2 regions of the Bradyrhizobium sp. CCBAU 21365 genome follow, and region 1 is predicted to be linked to the other one. Evidence: riboswitches for the same ligand, from Rfam matches in the RefSeq annotation. Region 1 holds a riboswitch; the other holds the start of a gene.
The links. Region 1 has a riboswitch for glycine ahead of XI02_RS28030 (D-amino acid dehydrogenase). Riboswitches for the same ligand answer to the same signal wherever they lie in the genome.
Positions count from the first base shown of each region.

Region 2: it holds a riboswitch for glycine, as region 1 does, so the genes downstream of both, XI02_RS34445 (D-amino acid dehydrogenase) here and XI02_RS28030 (D-amino acid dehydrogenase) in region 1, are expected to answer to the same signal.

Region 1 is NZ_CP030036.1:5,954,397-5,958,916, forward strand. It holds gene XI02_RS28020 (ABC transporter substrate-binding protein) at 1-1,215, opposite strand, end outside; gene XI02_RS28025 (M20/M25/M40 family metallo-hydrolase) at 1,481-2,611, shown strand; glycine riboswitch at 2,703-2,809, shown strand; glycine riboswitch at 2,813-2,927, shown strand; gene XI02_RS28030 (D-amino acid dehydrogenase) at 2,994-4,352, shown strand; gene XI02_RS28035 (ABC transporter permease) at 4,513-4,520, shown strand, end outside.
Region 2 is NZ_CP030036.1:7,336,129-7,340,648, forward strand. It holds gene XI02_RS34435 (M20 family metallopeptidase) at 1-563, shown strand, start outside; gene XI02_RS34440 (alpha/beta fold hydrolase) at 560-1,426, shown strand; gene XI02_RS34445 (D-amino acid dehydrogenase) at 1,461-2,690, opposite strand; glycine riboswitch at 2,835-2,931, opposite strand; gene XI02_RS34450 (CoxG family protein) at 3,093-3,542, shown strand; gene XI02_RS34455 (flavin reductase family protein) at 3,690-4,346, shown strand.

The DNA of each region.
Region 1 (4,520 bases):
GAAGCCGGCCTCGCGCAACTGCTGCGCAGCCACGACCGGCTGGGCCTTCAACGTCGTGACGTCGCCCGGCGCCATGATCACCACGGGAGTGCCGTCATAGCCGGATGCGGCAAGCGCCTTCTTGGCTTCCGCCAGTCCGTTGCCCTTCACCAGCGTTTCGGCCCCGACGTCCGTCTCGAGCGGCGTGCCGCAGACGAAGAAGGCGCCGCAGATCCTCTGGTACTTGGCGTTGCCGACCAGCGCGTCGAGCACGTCCTTCTGGTTCATCGCCAGGAACGCAGCCCGGCGCACCTTCGGATTGTCGAACGGCGGATAGAGGAAGTTCATGCGTCCGAGGGTCTGGAAGCCGAACTTGTTCAGGACGTCGATCTTGAGATCCGGATTGGCTTCGAGCACCGGCAGCATGTCGAACGGAAGGTTCTCCATGAAATCGATGTCGCCGGATTGCAACGCGTTCACCGCGGTCTGCGCATCGGCCATCGTGACCCACTCGACGCGGTCGACCTTGACGACCTTGCCGCCCGCGGTCCAGCTCGCCGGCTCCTTGCGCGGCACGTAGTCCTTGTTCTTCTCATAGACCGCCTTCACGCCCGGCTGGAATTCCGCCTGCACGAATTTGAACGGTCCGGAGCCGATCTGTTCCGGGATCGGCTTGTCCGGCGGCGTCTCGGCCAGACGCTTCGGCATCATGAACGGCACGCGCGACGACGGCTTGCCGATCGATTCCAGCACGAGGCCGTAGGGTTCCTTCAGCTTCAGCGTGATGGTCTTGGCGTCGGTCGCCTCCAGGCTCGCGACGAAGTCCATCAGCTTCTGGCCCATGCCGTCGACCTTGCCCCAACGCTGCAGCGAGGCGACGCAGTCTTCCGCGGTGACCGGCGCGCCGTCGTGCCACTTCAGACCGTCGCGCAGCGTGAACGTGTAGGTCAGCTTGTCGTCGGAAACCTTCCAGTCCGCCATCTGCGGCTGGATCTTGAAATTGGAATCCGTCGCCAGCAGCGTGTCATAGATCATGTAGCCATGATCGCGGGTGATGTAGGCCGTGGTCATGATCGGATCGATGACGCGCAGATCCGAGTGCATCACCGCGGTGATGGTCTTGCCCGCGGCCATCGCCGGCGGCGCGAATGACAATTCCTGCGGCGCGAACGACAGCGCGAGCGCCGTCAACGCGGCCGCTAGCGTGCGGTGTTTCCAACGCGAGATAGGGAACATGCAATCTCTCCTGACGTGTAACTGGTCAAAGCCGGCTTATTCGTTATGCATGTGGTTCGTTATTTAGGCGAACTAACATGCTGTATGGCTTGTGAAATCGAGACTTGCACCAAGCGCCAAGCGCGTCAATCGGTTTCAGGTCGCATCGGACGTACACAAACGAATGAGGCCGCGCGCCAGATTTTGGCTTTACAAAATCGTCGGCTGAGATTTTCGTAACGCGCGCGCGATGCCGGCGCCGTCAGAACAACAAGAGAGAACAACGATGAACCCCGCCAATCTCCCCTTTGATTCCGAAACGATGCTGCAGGGCCTGCGCAGCTGGGTGGAATGCGAAAGCCCGACCTGGGACGCCGCCGCGGTCGAACGCATGCTCGATCTCGCCGCCCGCGAGATGGCGATCATGGGTGCGACGATCGAGCGCATCGCCGGACGCCAGGGCTTCGCGGGCTGCGTCCGCGCCCGTTTCCCCCATCCGAAACAAGGCCAGCCCGGCATCCTGATCGCCGGCCATCTGGACACCGTTCACCCCGTCGGCACCATCGAGAAGCTGAAGTGGCGGCGCGAAGGCAACAAGTGCTTCGGGCCGGGCATCTTCGACATGAAGGGCGGCAACTACCTGTCGATCGAGGCGATCAGGCAATTGGCGCGCGCCTCCTTTACGACTCCGCTGCCGATCACCGTGCTGTTCACCCCCGACGAAGAGGTCGGCACGCCGTCGACGCGTGACATCATCGAGGCGGAAGCCGCGCGCAACAAGTACGTGCTGGTGCCGGAGCCCGGCCGTCCGAACAACGGCGTCGTCACCGGCCGCTATGCGATCGCGCGCTTCAATCTGGAAGCCACCGGCAAGCCCAGCCATGCCGGCGCAACGCTGTCTTCCGGCCGCTCCGCGATCCGCGAGATGGCGCGGCAGATCATCGCCATCGACGGCATGACCACCGAGGACTGCACCTTCTCGGTCGGCATCGTGCATGGCGGCCAGTGGGTCAATTGCGTCGCGACGACCTGCACCGGCGAAGCGCTCAGCATGGCCAAGCGCCAGGCCGATCTCGACCGTGGCGTCGAGCGCATGCTGGCATTGTCGGGCACCGCCAACGACGTGACCTTCAAGGTGACGCGCGGCGTCACGCGCCCGGTGTGGGAGCCCGATGCGGGCACCATGGCGCTCTATGAAAAGGCAAAAGGCCTTGCGGCAGCGATGGGTCTCGATCTGCCGCACGGCAGCGCCGGCGGCGGCTCGGACGGCAACTTCACCGGCGCGATGGGCATCCCCACGCTCGACGGCCTCGGCGTTCGCGGCGCCGATGCACATACGCTCAACGAGCACATCGAGGTCGACAGCCTCGCCGAACGCGGCCGCCTGATGGCGGCACTGCTGGCGACGCTGGACTGACATCGACTGCACTGCACAACACGTTGGCACTGCCGGATCGAAATTTAGCCTTGTCCATTTTTAAGGCTTCGCCTACGGTCCGGCCGTCCAACGCGACGATGCGGGAGAGATCGAAGCGACAACATTCGTGTTGTTGCCTTCGGCGCCGACGGAGCAACCGCCCCGGAAACTCTCAGGCAAAAGGACTGTATCGTCAGGACGATCTGGAGAGAGACGAACATGGCCGCACATCAAGGGCCGTGACGTCCACCGAAGGGGATAGTTCGCTTCCGGCCCCGGCCCGATGCGGATCAAGCTCTCAGGTACCGTGACAGATGGGGCGCCGAATGCCGGTTTCACCGGTGGTTCGGCGACTCTAACCCACGGGAGCCTGAAGACCATCATGCCACATATCGCGATTATCGGCGCCGGCATCACCGGCGTAACGACGGCCTATGCCCTGCTTGAACGCGGCTACAAGGTGACTGTCCTCGACAGGCATCGCTACGCCGCGATGGAAACCTCGTTCGCCAATGGCGGACAGCTTTCCGCCAGCAATGCCGAGGTCTGGAACAGTGCTGCGACCATCCTCAAGGGTCTGCGCTGGATGCTCAGAAGCGACGCGCCGCTGCTGATGAACCCGAAGCCGAGCTGGCACAAATACTCCTGGATCGGCGAGTTCGTAGGCCACATCACCCGCTATCGCAGCAACACCATCGAGACCACGCGGCTCGCAATCGAAGCGCGCAAGCACCTGTTCTCGATCGCACAGCGCGAGAACATCGCCTTCGATCTCGAACGCCGCGGCATCCTGCACGTCTATCACGACAAGGCCGGGTTCGAGGCGGGCCTCAAGGTCAACACGCTGCTGCAGCAGGGCGGGCTCGACCGCCGGCCGGTGACATCGGACGAAATCCGCGTCATCGAACCCGCGCTGCAGACGGCCTGCTATGGCGGCTTCTTCACGCCGTCGGACGCAACCGGCGATATCCACAAGTTCACCCGCGGCCTCGCCGACGCCTGCGTCCGCCGTGGCGCGAGCTTCGTCCATGAAGCCGACGTCGACACGATCGCACGCGGCGATGACGGCTTCCGCATCGGCTGGAACGAAGCTGCTTCACATGAAGCTGCGGTCGCGACGCGGCATCAATTGCAAGCGGACGGGATCGTGATTTGCGCAGGCGTGGCGAGCCGCCACTTCGCCAGCCTGCTCAACGACCGCGTCAATGTCTATCCGGTGAAGGGCTATTCGATCACGGTGCAGCTCGATGCGCCGCAAAGCCGGAACGCGGCCCCAACAGTCAGCCTGCTCGATGAAGCTGCGAAGATCGTCACCAGCCGGCTCGGCGCCGACCGCTTCCGCGTCGCCGGCACCGCCGAGTTCAACGGCTTCAACCGCGACATTCGCGCCGACCGCATTCAACCGCTGGTGGACTGGGTGCGGCATCATTTCCCAAAGATCGATACGTCGAAAGTCGTGCCCTGGGCGGGCCTGCGCCCGATGATGCCGAACATGATGCCGGTGGTTCGCGCCGGACGGATTCCGGGCGTGTTCTACAACACGGGCCACGGTCATCTCGGCTGGACGCTGTCGGCGGCGACGGCGCAGATGGTGGCCCAGGCTATCGACGATTGGCGCGACCTCGACACGCCGCCGATGGCGCCGTCGTTCGGTGCCGGGCTCGACGTGCCTGCCAACGCGCGCAAAACTGAAATCAATCCACCTTCCAGTGGACTGCTTCGAACTTCACCGGAGGAATAATCGCGGCCCACAGGACTGATTAGCTGCACCGCAAAATCCGCAGCACCGATGGCATGGGACTTGCTCAAGTTCTACCGTGAGTCTGCTACCATCTGTGCTACGGTCTGGTGTGCAACGGTCCCGCCGGGGACTTCATCGACCACAACCCAACGGATCAAATTTGCTCGG
Region 2 (4,520 bases), 1.4 Mb from region 1:
TGGAAGATTGGTTCAAGAGCTACACAAAAAAGTATGCTCGAGGCACCATTGTCCCGCAAGGTGGTCTCGCATCAATCAGTAGCGGGAGTACGTTTACCCCAATCGTATCGACCGGATGCGTCGAGCTCCTGGTGGATCTCCGGCCGCCGCCCGAGCTGTCGCCCTCGCAGGTGCATCGTGACCTTCGTAACTGTCTTGATGAAATTACGCGTGACCACCCGGATATCTCGACTGATCTTGAGCTCGTCCTAGCAATGCCCGGCGCGGCAACGCCAAAGGAAAATTGGATCGTTCAATCCATGATCCGAGCTTGGGAAACGATCGAACAGCAGCCTCATCAAGATCCACAAAATTTCAGTGGCTACACCGACGCCTCCGCAATCCGCCAATGGGGTATCCCCACTGCACGGCTCGGTGTACCACCTCGCGCGCGAACGGCAAATCCACAAGACACGATGCCAATGAACCGATTCCACGTCGACGACGCCCAACGTCTCATCAATGTCATTATTAGATCAGCAATCGACACGTGCTCGCGCAGCTTTGAGGAGACCTGCCAATGACGATGCAGATAACTCCCCTGGAGTCCGCAGAGACCAGCAGATACGTGTCGATCGACGGTCGCCGCGTGCACTACAATGCGCTCGAACATGCTGGATCGGCGAACACTCCGGTTATCTTTACTCACGGCGGCGGCCCCGGGGCCACAAGCTGGAACAATTTCTTGTACAACGCCCGTGAGTTTTCAGGTCGATACAACTGCTATTTTTACGATCTGCCTGGCTTTGGTGCGTCAGAATCTGTCCCGATCAGCGGGCCAGTTCATTCATGGTACGCCGAGCAGTTTCTCAAATTCATGGACGCCCTCAAGATAGATCGCGCCCATCTAGTTAACCAATCGTACGGCGGAGCAATGGCAATAAAAGTGGCGGCCTCCGCGCCGACGCGGGTTGACCATTTGGTCATTACTGGATCTCGGCCCATTATTGGAGGGCTAACCGCTCCAGCTTCTGCCCTTAGAGGCAAGAAGGCTCTCCAGCGCTATTATGCCGCTGCCGAAGGACCGACGATGGACCAAATGCGTTCACTCCTGGCGGATCTCGAATTTTACGATCCGGATAGGATCACCGACCTAAACGTGAAGTTGCGGTTTGAGATGAGTATTACGCCCAACGTTCGAGAATTCATTTCCCAGCCGACCAAGCGAGGCCAGCCAGAGAGCCTCTTTGAGGATTTCCGAAAAGTGACGGCTCGCACTCTCATCGTCCACGGTCTTCACGACGCCTTCGGCGGTGTTGACGTTCCGCTCACGATGGTAAACCAGTTCGCCGACGCGAGATTGCATTTAGTAGGGCATGCAGGGCACCACGTGCAAACGGAGTGCCCTGCCGAGTACAATGCGGTAGTTCTCGGCTTTTTGTCCTAACGAACAGCCCAGACGACTACGGCAATATCAAGAATCAAGATCGTTTCAGGGCGGCCTCAACAGTCTCCGCAACAATGCCAGCCGTTGCTGCGGAGAGCGTCCAACCCAAATGACCGTGACCAGTATTGTAGAAGACGCGTGGTCGATGCCCTGCGCCGACACGCGGCAGCATACTTGGCGTCATCGGTCGGAGACCTGACCAGGGGACCACTTCGGCTGTTGAAACTTCAGGAAATAACTTACGCGTCCAGTCAACAAGGGGGCGTACGCGATCGGCCCTGATATCACGGTTAAAGCCATTGAATTCGGCTGTACCCGCCACCCGAAATCGATCAACGCCCAATCGGCTCGTTACAATCTTCGCATCGTCATCTAGCAGACTCACCCAGGGAGCTGCGTTCTGGCTCTGTTGGTCATCCAAATTCACCGTGATCGAATATCCCTTCACGGGATAGATATTGATGCGATCACCCATGCTTGAGGCAATCTTCCTGCTCATCACACCAGCACAAACGACAACTGCATCCGCGTTGATCCTTTCGACTTCCCCGTGCACATTCAGCCAACTCAGGTCGATGCCGGTCGCCGATGTCGCGATTTTTTGCACGGACGATTCATAAAAGAAGCGAGCTCCACGTCGCACGCAAACCATCGCAAGCGCACGTGTGAATTTGTGTATATCGCCGGTTGCATCCGATGGGGTAAAAAAACCACCATAAATGTTGCCGCGGACCGCCGGCTCAATATCGCTGATCTCCTCGACCGTGACGGCACGCCGATCCAATCCTCCTGCGGTGAGTAGTTTGTTCACTTTTCTCGCATGCTCGAAGCTCTTGCGGCTCCAATAGAGGTGCAGAATACCCTTCTTCTCCAAATCAAACGACAATCCCTCTCGTTCGGCGATAGCGAACAGTGCACGCCGGGCTTCCAAAGCCAACTGTACGGTGGAGATTGTGTTGCGCCGGTAGTAGGGAATTTGAGCAATAAACTCTGCAAGCCAAGACATTTTGTGCCAACTCGGCTTGAGATTGAGCAGAAGAGGCGCATCCTTTCGTAGGATCCATTTCATCCCCTTTATTAGGGTCGATTGATGGTTCCATACCTCTGCGTTGCTCACCGAAAGCTGCCCGCCGTTTGCAAACGAAGTCTCCATGCCGGCGTATCGCTCTCGCTCAAAGATCGTGACTGCGTACCCCTTCTCCAAAAGTGAATAGGCCGTTGTAACGCCGGTTATGCCCGCGCCTATGACTAGAACATGTGCCATTTGTTTCAGCTCGCAACTTGGTTGAATGGATCGGAACAGCCGATCATGTGACCCCATCTGTTGCGGTACCTGAGAGTTTCGCCGCGCCAATTTGCGCACAGCTGGCCCCTTCGGTGGACGCTTTGAGCGCCTCTCTCCAGATCGTCGAGCCTGGCGGTCCGGTTTGCCTGAGAGTTTCCGGGGTGGTTGCTCCGTCGGCGCCGACACTCAATGAGTTATCGGACTCTCCCGCAAGGCCTTTGGATGACGTGTCTAAGTTCGCACAACTCTACCCGCGGCGCACCGAACTTAACGCGGCTGTTCGCACTTCGAACGTCGCGGGCATGCGCATGGACTCCGCTAAGGTTGGCCTTAATTTCCGTGATCGCTTAATCGCAAAACCCAGACAGAAAGTAGCTTGCAATGATCTTGAATGGTGACGTCGCGCTGAACGCATCACGACAAGCGATTTGGAAAATGCTTCTCGATCCGAATGTCCTTAAGGCCTGCATTCCCGGTTGTGAGGAATTGGTGAAGCTCGATGACTGCAATTTTGAAGCGACTGCGAAAGTCAAAGTTGGTCCGGTTGCAGCGCGATTCAAAGGCAAAGTTACTTTGGAAGATCTGGACGAGCCGAACGGATGCAAGATTGTAGGCCGAGGAGAAGGGGGCATCGCGGGTTTCGCGAAAGGTAGCGCGACAGTAACGTTAGCGGACATAGATAGCGGTACACTATTGACCTATCACGTCGATGCGCAGATCGGCGGCAAGCTTGCTCAACTCGGACAACGACTTATTTCCAGCGCTGCTAAAACAATAGCTGATGCATTCTTTGCAAAGCTCGCAGCTCTTTCTCAGCTGGAGGTTCACTAGCAGGCCGCTCGGATTGTTAACGACGGAGGCGGCCATCTAACGATGTTCGGTGTTAGAACAGCGTCGAATGTCTTCTGGAATACTGCTTCCGATCGCTCTCTACTAAAGCCTACGGCTCGCGTCGAGCCATTGGTTTGGGAGAGTAGTTTGGCTCAGTTCAATGTCCGCAGTTTGACTCCTCATGATCGTTACAATTTAATAACTGGTACAGTTGGCCCGCGCCCCATTGCATTGATCACGACCATCAATGAATCTGGAGGCGTAAACGCGGCCCCCTTCAGCTTCTTTAACGTACTTGGTGCCGACCCACCGATCGTCGCGTTCACGCCCGGCTTTTATTACACTATGCCACCACGGTTGAAGGATACCGGCGTCAACGTGCTCGCTAACAACGAGTTCGTCGTGAATATGGTGACGGAGGAGCTGACGACGGCGATGAACATCGCCGGCGCCGACTTTCCTGAGATGCATAGCGAGATAGAAGCGATGGGAGTTACGCTTTCAACCTCGCGGCAGATTAAGCCCCCCAGGATTTTGGAATCGCCAGTGAACTTAGAGTGCGTCTTGGTTCGAACGGTCGAAATCGGCCAAAACCAGGTACTGTTTGGTGAAGTCATCGAAATTCATATCAGGGATGACCTGATCGATCCCAAGCGAATGCACGTTAAGTATGACCGACTGAACTATCTGGCTCGAATGGCAGGAGGCAGCGGTGTGTATTCAACAACTCGGGATTTGTTGATAGCTCCGCGGGTGTCTTACGAACAGGTCCGAGCCGACCTGAAGGACGTTCATTCAAAATAGCGAATCGCCTTCCGAGTCAGGTTGGCGTTCCTGCATGCAAGTGGGCAACAGAGTCGAGCAGCCGCAGTCGACTCACGGCAAGGCGCAATCTCGCTCCGCATGGCACCTTCGTGTCGCGGAGTCTGAACTTCGGTGTTCGTGATCCGAACGGAGACCAACTCGCGTTGGACTCAC